Regions from separate parts of the Nocardioides sp. NPDC047086 genome, predicted to be linked through region 1. Evidence: riboswitches for the same ligand, from Rfam matches in the RefSeq annotation. Region 1 holds a riboswitch; the other holds the start of a gene.
The links. A riboswitch is a leader RNA that binds a small molecule or an ion and turns the genes downstream of it on or off. The one in region 1 is predicted to bind glycine.
Positions count from the first base shown of each region.

Region 2: another riboswitch for glycine. It lies ahead of gcvP (aminomethyl-transferring glycine dehydrogenase); the one in region 1 lies ahead of gcvT (glycine cleavage system aminomethyltransferase GcvT).

Region 1 is NZ_JBEYUV010000034.1:53,126-60,367, forward strand. Features, by position in the region: gene ABZ796_RS21645 (hypothetical protein) at 1-483, opposite strand, end outside; gene ABZ796_RS21650 (hypothetical protein) at 650-862, shown strand; gene ABZ796_RS21655 (L-serine ammonia-lyase) at 902-2,308, opposite strand; gene gcvH (glycine cleavage system protein GcvH) at 2,358-2,729, opposite strand; gene gcvT (glycine cleavage system aminomethyltransferase GcvT) at 2,738-3,841, opposite strand; glycine riboswitch at 3,998-4,094, opposite strand; gene ABZ796_RS21670 (CobW family GTP-binding protein) at 4,211-5,245, shown strand; gene ilvD (dihydroxy-acid dehydratase) at 5,338-7,032, shown strand; gene ABZ796_RS21680 (Crp/Fnr family transcriptional regulator) at 7,047-7,242, opposite strand, start outside.
Region 2 is NZ_JBEYUV010000036.1:10,299-17,540, reverse strand. Features, by position in the region: gene ABZ796_RS22075 (SMC family ATPase) at 1-1,353, shown strand, start outside; gene ABZ796_RS22070 (hypothetical protein) at 1,543-2,766, shown strand; gene gcvP (aminomethyl-transferring glycine dehydrogenase) at 2,878-5,748, opposite strand; glycine riboswitch at 5,826-5,916, opposite strand; gene ABZ796_RS22060 (MerR family transcriptional regulator) at 5,999-6,616, opposite strand; gene ABZ796_RS22055 (bifunctional nuclease family protein) at 6,815-7,242, opposite strand, start outside.

The sequences.
Region 1 (7,242 bases):
GGCCAGGAACCGCTCGAGCCGGACCTCGAGCGCAGCTCGTTCGGGAGACCCATCAAACAGATGGTCAGCACCGAACTGGTCGAGCACTGCCTCGACAACCGGGCCGACCTCGTACAGGGAATCGTCCGCCGACATTCCCGCCAACCGTCGAAGCGCTGGGTTGTCGTACCCCAGAACCAGTAGATCGGTCGCGGCGTCGATGAGTTCGACAGTCCCTTCCCTTGGCGACAAGCGCCACAGCCCCACCGGACCCTTGAGGCGCTGGCTCGGTGCGCTGCGTCGACCAGATTGCGCCCCGAGGTCAGGGACGAAGTTCCAGGCTGACCCGATGGGAGGCTGTCCAAAGAAACCGACGTGGATTTGCCCCAGAAGGAACTGCGCAGTCCACGCCACGCGGTATCTCTTCGGGTCTGCTTTCCAACCGACGACATTGATCTGCCGCCGTGCCCAATCAAGACATCGCTGCAGTTCATCGACGTTCACACGAGGTGACTCCGGCGCTAGAACGACGTTCTCCGCGGCTAACACGGCGACCCCACCGTCAGGATCGGCAGCAAGCTCTGCATCTCGCCGCCATTGAAGCCATGCCACCAACGCATGCCGAGCGCCGGCCCGCTCGTCCCCGTGCCATCGCCGTGGTGATGACGGAGTGACCTCATCGGCGGCGGGTGATCGTAGCCCGGTCCGCTTCAATCGCAGCCGGAGAGCCGCCGAGCGCGAGGGCTTCGCCGGCTCCGACCGATCCCGGCTCCAGACGCTACGCACCCGGCTCACCCCGGACGACATTTCATGGACCGCACTGACCGGCCGGGACCGGATCGACGCCGCGACAGCCCTAGAGATCCTCACGGCCGAGGACTGACCCCAACCAAGCTGACCTCGGAGGTCATGCCAGCGCGCCTCAACACTCGATGACGTTGACCGCGAGGCCGCCGCGGGAGGTCTCCTTGTACTTGACCTTCATGTCGGCGCCGGTCTCCCGCATCGTCTTCAGCGCCTTGTCGAGGCTGACCTTGTGGGAGCCGTCGCCGTTGAGGGCGAGGCGGGCGGCGTTGATGGCCTTCACGCTGGCGATGGCGTTGCGCTCGATGCACGGGATCTGGACCAGCCCGCCGACCGGGTCGCAGGTGAGGCCGAGGTTGTGCTCGATGCCGACCTCGGCGGCGTTCTCGACCTGCTCCGGGGTGCCGCCCAGCACCTCGCACAGCGCACCGGCGGCCATCGCGCAAGCCGAGCCGACCTCGCCCTGACAGCCGACCTCGGCGCCCGAGATCGAGGCGTTCGTCTTGCACAGGATGCCGATCGCGGCCGCGGTGAGCAGGAAGCGGACGATGCCCTCCTCGATCGCGGCCTCGTCCAGGCCGGCTGCCGGCGCCACGAAACGTACCCAGTAGTGCAGGACGGCGGGGACGATGCCGGCCGCGCCGTTGGTGGGGGCGGTGACGACCCGGCCGCCCGAGGCGTTCTCCTCGTTGACCGCCAGGGCGAACAGGTTGACCCAGTCCATGACCCGGAAGGGGTCCTGGGCACCGGCGCCGGAGGCCAGGTCGCGGTAGAGCAGCGGCGCGCGGCGCGGGACCCGCAGACCGCCGGGAAGTACGCCGTCGGTGACCGGATCACGGTCGCAGCCGGCCTGCACGCAGTCGGCCATCACCCGCCAGATCTCGAGGAGACCGGCGCGGATCTCGTCGTGCGTACGCCAGGTCAGCTCGTTGGCGCGCATCAGGTCGGAGACGCGGAACCCCTCGCGCTCGCAGGTGCTGAGCAGCTCGGCGCCGGTGGTGAAGGGGAAGCGGACGCGCGAGTGATCGGGCACGATCCGGGCGGCGCCGGACGCGTGCTCGTCGATGACGAAGCCGCCGCCGACGGAGTAGTAGGTCCGCTCCCGGCTCACCTGCCCCGAGGCGTCGTAGGCGGTGAACAGCATGCCGTTGGGGTGGCCCGGCAGGCTCTTGCGCCGATGCATCACCAGGTCGGTTCGGCTATCGAAGCGGATCGGGGTGTGACCGCCCAGCGACAGCTCCCCGCGGTCGCGGATGGCCGCCACCCGGCCGGACGAGGCGCGGGTGTCGACCGTCGCCGGCTCCTCCCCCTCGAGGCCGAGCAGCACCGCGCCCTCCGAGCCGTGCCCGTGGCCGGTCGCGCCGAGCGAGCCGTACAGCTCGGCCTTCACCCGCGTCACCGCGTCCAAGAGACCGTCCGCGACGAGACCGTCGACGAAGGTCATCGCCGCCCGCATCGGTCCGACGGTGTGGGAGGAGGAGGGCCCGATGCCGATCGAGTACAGGTCGAAGGTGCTCAAGGTCATCGCCACGACCGGGGTCGAGACGCCGCTGAGGTCAGCGGTCACGACGTTTTCACTCCTCGATCAAAGCGTCGTAAGCCGCAGCGTCGAGCAGATCGGGAGCGCCCGAGAGGCGCATCTCGAAGAGCCAGCCGGCGCCGAACGGGTCGCTGTTGATCAGCGCGGGGTCCTCGACGACGGCGGTGTTGACCGCGAGCACCTCACCGTCGGCGGGCGCGAAGAGGTCGCTGACCGACTTCGTCGACTCCAGCTCCCCGCAGCTCTCTCCCCCGGTGATCTTGGTGCCGACCTCGGGCAGCTCGACGAAGACGATGTCGCCCAGCGCCTCGGTGGCGAACGCGGTGACACCGACGCGCGCGACGTCGCCGCGGGTCTCGAGCCACTCGTGCTCGGCGGTGTAGGACAGGTGGGTCGGGTTGGTCATGGCGGTGCTCATTTCTTGGAGTAGAAGGGAAGGTCGACGATCTCGGCGTCCTCGCGACTGCCGCGCACGTCGACGTGGACCTTGGTGCCGGCAGCGGCAAGATCGGGCCGGACGTACGCCATCGCGATCGGGTGGCCGAGCGTCGGTGACGGGGAGCCGCTGGTGACGGTGCCGACCTCCTCGCCGGTGGCGGGGTCGACGACGGCGTAGCCGGCCCGCGGGGACCGGCGCCCCGCGGCGACCAAGCCGACGAGCACGCTGCGCGGGCCTTCGTCGCGGCGTGCGGCCAGGGCTGCATCTCCGACGAAGCCGTCGGGCTTGTCGAAGGAGACGACCCGGCCGAGGCCGGCCTCGAAGGGAGTCGTGTCCCGGTTCAGCTCGTGGCCGTAGAGCGGCATGCCCGCCTCGAGCCGGAGGGTGTCGCGGCAGGCGAGCCCGGCGGGGAGGAGCCCGTGCGGCGTACCGGCCTCGGTGATGGCCTCCCAGACAGCTGCGGCCGACGAGGGCGCGCAGTAGACCTCGAAACCGTCCTCGCCGGTGTAGCCGGTGCGGGCGAGCAGGACCTCGACCCCGGCGAGGGTGCCGGCGTCGATGGCGTAGTAGCGCAGCGAGGGGACATCCAGGTCGGTCAGGGCCGCGACGATCGAAGCCGAGGCCGGTCCCTGCACCGCGATCAGCGCCCACTCGGCGGAGGCGTCGTGGACCGCGGCGTCGTACCCCTCGGCTCGCGAGGCCAGCGCCGGTGCGACCACGTGGGCGTTGCTCGCGTTGGCGACGACCAGGTAGCGCTCCTGCTCGAGCCGGTAGACGACCAGGTCGTCGATGATGCCGCCGTCCTCGGCGCAGATCATCGAGTAGCGGGCGCCGCCGATGCCGATCGCCGACGGCCGGCCGACCAGGGCACGGTCCAGGGCGCGCCCCGCGTCGGGTCCGGTCACCTCGATCTCGCCCATGTGGCACAGGTCGAAGAGGCCCGCGGTGGTGCGTACCGCATGGTGCTCGGCGGTCTCCGAGCCGTAGCGGACCGGCATGCTCCAGCCGGCGAAGTCGGTGAACGAGGCACCGAGCGCGCGGTGGATCTCAGACAGAGGGGTAGGGACGGGTGAGGTCATCTGTGCGGGAGGCTCCCTGCTGGTGGGCGCCGAAAACGGCACCCGTGGACGGGTGACCTCCCCGCTCTGTCATCACTACCTGAGAGCTTCACCGCCCGATGGGGCGGCTTGCACCGTGGGTGCAGGATCGTCGGATCCTGACTTTCCAGAGGTCGCCTCACCACAGCGGTCGTTGGGGCCTGAGAGATTCTGGGGAGGTTTGCTCCTTCGGCGCCTCACCCGGGATGGGCAAGGACTCTCCCGCTGCGGTTCGAGTGGCGGATGTGAAGTTGTGCGGCACAACCTAGATCTGGTCACCTCGGCCGTCAACATCCGGGCAGCCCGACACCCCCTAACGGGAACTGTTCTCACCCGCTCTACGATGGCTCGGTGCCACCGACCAACGTCAGCACCCGGGTCCCCGTGGTCATCCTCACCGGCCACCTCGGGTCCGGGAAGACCACTCTGCTCAACCATCTGCTGCGCCAGCCCGGTGCTCGGGTCGGCGTGGTCGTCAACGACTTCGGCGACATCAACGTCGACGCCGGCCTCGTCACCGGACAGATCGACGAGCCGGCCTCGATCGCCGGCGGCTGCCTGTGCTGCCTGCCCGACGCCGGCGGCCTGGACGACGCGCTGGAGAAGCTGACCCACCCGCGGCTCGGCCTCGACGTCGTCATCGTCGAGGCCAGCGGGCTCGCCGAGCCCGGGACCCTGGCCAAGCTGGTCCGGTTCAGCGGCGTCGAGCGGGTACGCCGCGGTGGGCTCATCGAGGTCGTCGACGCCTCCGCCTACTTCGACACCCTCGACGACGGCCGGGGCCCGGCACCGGTCCGGTTCGCGGCCGCCTCCCTGGTCGTGGTCAACAAGACCGACCTGGTGCCGTCTGCCGAGCGTGAGGAGACGCTTGCCCGCATCGAGCGGCGCGTGCGGGAGCACAACCCCGAGGTCCATGTCGCGTACGCCGTGGGCGGCCGCATCGACCCGCGGCTCGTCTACGACGCCGCGGTGCCCGAGGACCCGCCCGACGAGCTGCCGATCGCCGCGATGCTGCGCGAGGCGGCCGCTTCGCACGAGGCCCATCAGCATGCCCGGGCCGTCACCGTGACGACGCCGGGCACCATCGAGCCGGCCCGGCTGATCGACCTGCTCGAGGAGCCGCCGGCGACGGCGTACCGGGTCAAGGGGACCGTCGCCGTCGCCACAGCCCAGGGGCCGCGCAGCTACCAGGTGAACCTGGTCGGGCGCAGCGCCCACGTCGCCGCCACCCGTACGCCCGGCGCTGCGAGCGAGCTCGTGGCCATCGGGCTGGAGCTCGAGACCGACGCGGTCCGGCAGCGCCTCACCGACGCCCTCGCCCCGGCCGAACGGCCGAGCACCGAGGGTCTTCGCCGGCTGCGCCAGCTGGTCCGCGTCAGCCTCTGACCAGCGGTCTCAGCCCGCGGCGCACGGTGAGGAGTGAGCACATCCACAACAGGTGCGCCGTCTCGGCCTCCTGAGCAGCTAGCCTCGTAGGCGTGAACCAGCCCAGCCCCAACACGCCCGATATCAAACCCAGGTCGCGCGCCGTCACCGATGGCCTCGAAGCCACCGCTGCCCGAGGGATGTTGCGGGCGGTCGGCCTCGGGGACGACGACTTCGCCAAGCCGCAGATCGGCGTCGCCTCGTCGTGGAACGAGATCACGCCCTGCAACCTGTCCCTGGACCGGCTCGCCAAGGCCGTGAAGAACGGCGTGCACGCGGCCGGCGGCTATCCGCTGGAGTTCGGCACCATCTCCGTCTCCGACGGAATCTCGATGGGCCACGAGGGCATGCACTTCTCACTCGTGTCGCGCGAGATCATCGCCGACTCGGTCGAAACCGTGATGAACGCCGAGCGGCTCGACGGCTCCGTCCTGCTCGCGGGCTGCGACAAGTCGCTGCCCGGCATGTTGATGGCGGCCGCTCGGCTCGATCTCGCCTCGGTCTTCCTCTACGCCGGTTCGATCATGCCCGGGCAGCTCGACGGCCGCGACGTCACGATCATCGATGCCTTCGAAGCGGTCGGGGCCTGCATCGCGGGGAAGATGAGCCGCGAGGAGGTCGCCCGCGTCGAGAAGGCGATCTGTCCCGGCGAGGGCGCCTGCGGAGGGATGTACACCGCCAACACGATGGCTGCTGTCGCCGAGGCGCTCGGCATGTCGTTGCCCGGTTCGGCGGCTCCGCCCGCAGTGGACCGCCGTCGCGACGGCTTCGCCCACCGCTCGGGCGAGGCGGTGGTCGGGCTGCTGCGCAAGGGCATCACCGCGCGTCAGATCATGACCAAGGAGGCTTTCGAGAACGCCATCGCCGTGGTCATGGCGCTCGGCGGCTCCACCAACGCCGTGCTGCACCTGTTGGCGATCGCCAACGAGGCCGAGGTCGACCTGGCCCTCGACGACTTCACCCGGGTGGGCGAGAAGGTGCCCCACCTCGCCGACCTCAAGCCGTACGGCAAGTACGTCATGAACGACGTCGACAGGATCGGCGGGATCCCGGTGGTGATGAAGGCGCTCCTGGACGCGGGACTGCTCCACGGCGACTGCCTCACGGTGACCGGGAAGACCATGGCGCAGAACCTCGCGGAGCTGAGTCCGCCCGCGCTCGATGACGACGTGATCCACTCCTTCGAGCGGCCGATCCACCGCACCGGTGGTCTCACCATCCTGACGGGCTCGCTCGCGCCGGACGGTGCCGTCGTCAAGACGGCCGGCTTCGACGACACGGTCTTCCGCGGCACCGCCCGGGTCTTCGACGGGGAGCGGGCCGCGATGGACGCCCTCGAGGAGGGTCGCATCGTCGCGGGCGACGTCGTGGTCATCCGCAACGAGGGCCCCAAGGGCGGACCCGGCATGCGGGAGATGCTCGCCATCACGGGAGCCATCAAGGGTGCTGGTCTCGGGAAGGACGTCCTGCTCGTCACCGACGGCCGGTTCTCAGGCGGAACCACCGGCCTGTGCGTCGGCCACATCGCCCCGGAGGCGGTCGACGCCGGGCCGATCGCCTTCGTCCGCGACGGCGACACCATCGTTCTCGACGTACTCAACCGGGCTCTCGACGTCCACGTGGACCCCGAGGAGCTGGAGAGCCGCAAGGTCGGCTGGGAGCCACTCCCCCCGAAGTACCGTCGCGGCGTGCTCGGCAAGTACCGCCGCACCGTGCAGTCGGCCGCGGTCGGCGCCGTCACGAGCTGACCGCGGCCGGCGCCTCAGCCGGCGCGGCGCACGATCCGCTCCATGTCGGTGATGATCACTCCGCGGGACTCCAGCTTGACCCAGCCCTTGGCGGCGAAGTCGGCGAGCGCCTTGTTGACCGTCTCCCGAGCCGCGCCGACGAGCTGCGCGAGCTCCTCCTGGGTCAGGTCGTGGCGTACGTGGAGGCCCTCGTCGGTCTCCTGACCGAAC
Region 2 (7,242 bases), on a different contig from region 1:
GCCCAGGCGACGTACGACAACGCCAGCGCCGAAGAGCACGCCCGCGACCAGCACGTGCGCGACCTGACCACCCGCCTCCAGCTCGCCCAGGAGGCTGTCGGAGAGACCGACGAGCCCGCCGCGTCGCTGGCCGAGCGCCTGGCCGCTCTGGAGCGCGTCGCCGCGCGCGAACCCAGCCTGCGGAACGAGCTCACCGCCGCCGAGGAGACCCGGTCGCGTGCGGCGACGCTCCGTGCCGAGCTCGAGACCCGCGCCGCCGAGCTCGAGACCACGCTGCGTCATCTCACCGAGGAACGCGAGCGGCTCGAGGCGCAGCTGAGCGACATCCGTGGCGACCATCCCGATCTCGACGCCCTCCTCGGTGCCCTCGACCGCGACCACCGGACGGCGTCCACGAGCCTCGAGCGCCTGGAGGCGGCCGCGCGCGCCGCCGAAGCGCTCGCCGGTGCCGAGTGCACCCTCGCCGCGACCGCGGTCCGGGCCGGTTTCGACAGCCCCGAGACCGCCCTCGCCGCCGCGATCCCACCGGAGCGGGTCGCGGCGCTCAACGGCCAGATCAAGGCGTACGCCGACAGTCTGGCGGCCGCCCGGGCGACCCTCGACTCCCCCGGTGCCGCCGAGATCCTGACCACCGACGAGCCGGACCTGCCGGCGCTCTCCACCGCGCACCGCAAGGCCGCCGACGCCGCCGACGCCGCACGCTCGGCGGCCGACACCGCCGCCAACCGGGCCGCCCGCCTCGACTCCCTGCAACGCGACCTGACCCAAGCGCTCTCGGCCTGGGCGCCCGTACGCGGCGACCTCGAGGTCGCTGCCAGGATCGCCGCCTTCACCGAGGGCAAGAGCAGCGACAACCAGCTCCAGATGAGCCTGTCGGCCTACGTCGTCGCCTACCGCCTCACCCAGGTCGTCGCCGCCGCCAACGAACGGCTCGCGAAGATGAGCGACCAGCGCTACGCCCTGGAGCACTCCGCGGCCAAGGGTGCCGGCGACCGCCGCGGTGGCCTGGCGCTGCTGGTCCGCGACGACTGGTCCGGCGAGTCGCGGGACCCGGCCACGCTGTCGGGTGGTGAGACCTTCGTGGTCTCCCTCGCCCTGGCCCTGGGCCTGGCCGACGTGATCATGAACGAGGCCGGCGGGCAGATGCTCGACACGCTCTTCGTCGACGAGGGCTTCGGCTCCCTGGACGCCGACACCCTCGACGACGTGCTCGACGTGCTCGACACCCTGCGCGAGGGCGGCCGCATCATCGGTGTGGTCAGCCACGTCACCGAGATGCGCGAGCGCATCCCCACCCAGCTGGCGGTGGCCAAGGGCCGCGAGGGGTCCACCCTCCAGGTCCTCGGCACCTGACCCGGGTTGCATCTGTCCCGCTCCTTCCCTGACGCCGGGAAGATCTCGGGTCGATCTGGGCTAGCACCGAAGAATTAACCTTCAGCACGACAGGTATTACTTTGCGGCCATTCCCCGGAGTGCCGTACGTCACTAGCCTGAGTCGGCTCCGCGTCGCGGAAGCCCGTCCCAGACCAACCGGAGGTTTCCGTGCCGCGTCTCACGACCCGTATCGCCAAGGTCGCCGCAACCCTTCTCCTACCCGCGTCCCTGCTCTCGGCGACATCGTTGATGGCCTCGCCCGCACACGCCGACGGCCCCGGCAGCGGCGCGCCGTGGATGGTCACGGTGGGTGACAGCTACGTCTCCGGCGAGGCCGGCCGCTGGGCGGGCAACAGCAACTCCGGCGAGTCGCTCATCGATGCCGGCGGCAGCGCGACATACCTCGACAACGCCACCCACACCGCCGAGACGATCAACCGGTGTCACCGCAGCACGGCCGCCGAGGCGTACATCGGCGGTGGCGTGAGCAGCCTCAACCTGGCCTGCTCGGGCGCGAAGGTCGCCACGACCACGACCAGCGAGGGCTACTTCAAGCCCGGCATCGACTTCTACTCCAGCAGCGGCAACCAGGGCCAGGCGCTCATGCTGCAGAACTTCGCGGCGAGCCACAACGTCAAGGCGGTGACGATCGGCATCGGCGGCAACGACTTCAACTTCGCCGCCATCGTGACCCAGTGCGTCCAGGACTTCCTGGCCTCGCCGTCCTGGTTCAAGGACTACTGCAAGGACGACGCGGTCGTCACCAGCGCGATGGCCGCGAGCAACGTCGCGGCGGTGAGGGCCCGGATCGCCACCGCGTTCGGGAACGTGCGCACCGCCATGCGCAACGCGGGCTACGCCGACGGCGCCTGGACCCTCATCGTCCAGAACGTGCCCTCGCCGCTGGCGACCTCGTCGGTCTACCGCTACAGCGAGTCCGGCTATACCCGTCAGAACACCGGCGGCTGCGGCTTCTGGAACGCCGATGCCGACTACGCGTACAACACCATCCTGCCGACGATCAACAACGCGATCTCGGGTGCGGCGGCCGATTCCGGCCTGACCAACGTCAAGATGCTCGACGTCACCGGCGCGTTCGCCGGCCGCCGCCTGTGCGAGAACACTGTAGGCCTGCTCGAGGAGAAGGGGCTGTCGAGCTGGCGGGCCTCCGGCGCGGTCGACAGCACCGAGTGGGTCAACCAGATCCGCACCGTCTCCACCGCGAGCGGCAACTACTACATCCAGGAGAGCCTGCACCCCAACTACTGGGGACAGCTCGCCCTGCGCAACTGCCTGCGCCAGGCCTACAACGGTGGCGCGCCGAGGTCCGGCACCTGCACCCACGGCACCGGTCTCACGGCCAACGGCGAGCCCACCATGACCCTCAGCTGACAAACCCGCGCCGAGTCGGCTCGTCTTGACGCAAAACCCCGCCGAGTCGGCGCGTCATGACGCGCCGACTCGGCATGCATTTCGGTCAGGACGAGCCGACTCGGCGTGGCGTCATTCGGCGAAGGACTCCACCGGCGGGCAGGAGCAGACCAGGTTGCGGTCGCCGTAGGTGTTGTCGATCCGGGCGACCGGGGGCCAGTACTTGTCGGGGTCGATGCCGCGGGGGAAGACGGCCTCCTCGCGCGAGTAGGCGCGGTCCCAGTCGCCGACGAGGGCGCGGGAGGTGTGCGGGGCACCGCGCAGGACCGAGGTCTCCGCGGTCCACTCCCCCGAGGCGACCCGGTCGATCTCGCCCTTGATCGCGATCATCGCGTCGATGAACCGGTCCAGCTCGCCGAGGTCCTCGGACTCGGTCGGCTCGACCATGAGCGTGCCGGCGACAGGGAAGGACATCGTCGGAGCGTGGAAGCCGTAGTCGATGAGCCGCTTGGCGACGTCGTCGACGGTGACACCGGTCTCCTTGGTCATCGGCCGCAGGTCGAGGATGCACTCGTGCGCGACCAGCCCGGTCTCGCCGCGGTAGAGCACCGGGAAGTGCTCGTTCAGGCGGGCCGCGACGTAGTTGGCCGAGAGCACAGCTGCCGCGGTGGCCCGGGTCAGACCCTCGGCACCCATGAGCCGGACGTACGCCCACGAGATCGGCAGGATGCCCGCCGAGCCGTACGGAGCGGCCGAGATCGCGCCGATGCCCGAGCGCTTCGAGGCGTCCGGGTGCAAGGAGTGCGAGGGCAGGTAGGGCGCCAGGTGGGAGCGGACCGCGACCGGACCGACGCCTGGACCGCCACCGCCGTGCGGGATGCAGAAGGTCTTGTGCAGGTTGAGGTGGGAGACGTCGCCGCCGAACTCGCCGGGCTTGGCGTAGCCCAGGAGCGCGTTGAAGTTGGCGCCGTCGATGTAGACCTGACCGCCGGCCTCGTGCACCAGCGAGCAGACCTCGGTGATGCCCTCCTCGTAGACCCCGTGGGTCGAGGGGTAGGTCACCATGATCGCGGCGACGTTCTCGCCGTGAGCGTCGAGCTTCGCCCGCAGGTCGTCGAGATCGACGGTGCCGTCCTCGGAGGACTTCACGACCTCGACCTTCATCCCGGCCATCACGGCCGAGGCGGCGTTGGTGCCGTGCGCGGAGGAAGGCATCAGGCAGATGTTGCGGTGGCCCTGGCCCTGCGCGTCCAGGTAGCCACGGATCGCCATCAGGCCGGCGAACTCACCCTGCGAGCCGGCGTTCGGCTGGATGGAGACCTCGTCGTAGCCGGTGACCTCGGCCAGCCACTCCTCCAGTTCGCCGACGAGACGCGCGTAGCCGGCGGCGTCCTCGACGGGCACGAACGGGTGCAGGTCGGCGAAGCCGGGCAGCGAGATCGGCTCCATCTCGGTGGTCGCGTTGAGCTTCATGGTGCACGAGCCGAGCGGGATCATGCCCTTGTCGAGCGCGTAGTCGCGCGCCGACAGCTTGTGCAGGTAGCGCAGCATCTGGGTCTCGCTGTGGTGCGCGTTGAAGACCTCGTGGGTGAGGTAGTCGGTGGTGCGCAGCAGAGCATCGGGCAGCGCGCTGGCCGTGGTGCGGTCGATCTCGTCCAGGTCCGCACCCGAGACGCCGAAGGCGTTGAGCACGGCCGACAGAGTCGAACGGGTGGTCGCCTCCGAGGTCGAGATGCCGACGGTGTCGGCGTCCACGAGACGAAGATGTACGCCGAAACGACGCGCCCCGGCGACCACATCGGCCGCCCGCCCGGGAACGGTGACACCCAGGGTGTCGAAGAAGGTCTCCGAGACCAGCGGGAGCCCGGCCGACTTCAGCGCGGCGGCCAGCACAGCGGCGTAGCGGTGGGTCCGGGTCGCGATCGTCCGCAGCCCGGCGGGGCCGTGGTAGACGGCGTACATCGAGGCACCGACGGCCAGCAGCACCTGTGCGGTGCAGATGTTGGAGGTCGCCTTCTCGCGGCGGATGTGCTGCTCGCGGGTCTGCAGCGCGAGACGGTACGCGGGCCGCCCCTCCGCATCGACGGAGACGCCGACGAGACGACCGGGCAGGTGCCGTTCGATCCCCGCGTGGACGGCCATGTAGCCGGCGTGCGGGCCGCCGTAGAAGAGCGGGATGCCGAAGCGCTGGCTCGAGCCGACGACGACGTCGGCGCCAAGGGTGCCGGGCGCCTCCAGGACGGTGAGCGCGAGCAGGTCGGCGGCGACCACGGCCAGCGCGCCCCGCTCGTGGGCGGCGTCGATGATCGGCTTCAGGTCGGGCACACGGCCGGAGGCGCCGGGGTACTGCACCAGCACGCCGATCACGTCACCCTCGGGCAGACCCTGCGAGAGGTCGGCCACGACGACCTCGAGGCCCATCGCCTCGGCGCGTACCTTGACGACCTCGATCGACTGCGGGAGCGCGTCGGCGTCGATGACGAACGGACCGGATCCCTTGCGGTTGGCGCGGTGCACCAGGGCCAGCGCCTCGGCGGCCGCGGTGCCCTCGTCCAGGAGCGAGGAGTTGGCCACCGGCAGGCCGGTCAGGTCGCCGACCATGGTCTGGAAGTTGATGAGCGCCTCGAGCCGGCCCTGGGAGATCTCGGGCTGGTAGGGCGTGTAGGCGGTGTACCAGCTCGGGTCCTCGAGCACGTTGCGACGGATCACCGGCGGCGTCACGGTGGCGTGGTAGCCGAGCCCGATCATCGCCTCGCCGGGCTTGTTGGAGGCCGCGATCTCCCGCGCCAGCGACGCGACCTGCGCCTCGCTCAGCGCGGCCGGCAGGTCGAGCGACTCCACCGAGCGGATCCCGGCCGGGACCGCGGCGTCCATCATCGCCGCTACCGAGTCGTACCCGAGCCGCGCGAGCATGGTCGCCTCGTCGGCGGCCGAGAGCCCGACATGGCGCTGCACGAACGGGGAGGCGGCGTCGAGCTCGGACAGGGTGGGTGTGTCGGACACAGTGGCTCCTGAGGGCATTTGAGACAACTCGTAAGCCCTCCCCCTCTGTCACCGCATCTGCGCCGCTTCAGAGTTGCCTGGTCCGCACAGTCGTGGGTGCCTGAGAGTTTCCGGGGAGGAATTGCCCCTTCGGCGCCCCTTCGAGAGGAGCTCTCCCGTGCGGGATGGTCAGCACCACCAGCATAAACGACAGCACCCCGAGGTCCCGTCTCCGCGGAGCCTCGGGGCCTGGTGTCGGCTGAGTCCTAGATCACCCGGCGCTGCGCGCGGCGCGGCGGGCGGAGAGCTCGTCGGACATCGAGGCGACCTGCTCGCCGTCCTCGACCGTACGCTCGCTGGGGAGCTCGGAGAGCGTGCCCTCGATCTCGCGCCAGACCCCGCCGATGGCGATGCCGAAGACGCCCTGCCCGCCCTGGAGCAGGTCGATGACCTCGTCGTTGCTGGTGCACTCGTAGACGGAGGCGCCGTCGCTCATCAGGGTGACGCGGGTCAGGTCGTCGGTGCCCCGCTGACGCAGGTGCTGCACGGCAGCACGGATCTGCTGCAGCGAGATGCCGGCGTCGAGGAGTCGCTTGATGACCTTGAGGATCAGGATGTCGCGGAAGGAGTAGAGCCGCTGCGTGCCGGAGCCGGTGGCGCCGCGCACGCTCGGCTCGACCAGACCGGTGCGGGCCCAGTAGTCGAGCTGGCGGTAACTGATCCCAGCAGCGTTGCAGGCCGTCGGGCCGCGGTAACCGGTGTCGCTCGGCAGGGGCGAGACATCGTCGGTGAAGAGAAGGCCCTGCTCGTCAGCCTGCTCCGCCGCGCGTCGCGCGTCGTCGGCGCCGTGGCCGGGCTTCTGCTCGTGGTCGAACACGATGTCCTCCATCGTCTACTCCGTTGTGCGTAACTCCACTCGGGGAATGAACGGCTGCGGCGGGGGGACCACATCGTTGGAGTTACAACAGAGACAACTACAAGGTAAGCGTCGCAAGGGCCCTGGTCAAAGAACCCCTCCGGCGTGTCGTTGGGGCTAACCCTCAAGTAGAGCCTGAGACTTTCGGTGCCTGACGGTCCGGCCCGAGCCTCAGTGGGACTCGAAGTCCTCGGGCGTGATCTCGTCGAGGAACTCACGGAACTTCTCGATCTCGTCCTCCTGCTCGGCCGGGACGGCGAGCCCCGCCTCGTCGAGAACCTCGTCGGAGACGACGATCTTGGTCCCCGTACGCAGCGCCAGCGCGATCGAGTCCGAGGGTCGCGCGCTGACCTCGACGCCCGAGGCGAAGACCAGGTTGGCGTAGAAGACACGGTCGGTGACCGAGGTGATCTGCACCTCGGTCAGCTCGTTGCCAGTCGCCTCGAGCACGTCCTTGAGCAGGTCGTGGGTCAGCGGCCTGGGCGGCACCACGCCCTGCTGGGCGAAGGCGATCGCGGTCGCCTCCACCGCACCGATCCAGATGGGCAGGTATCGCTCACCCGCCACCTCGCGCAGCAGCACGATCGGCTGGTTGGAGG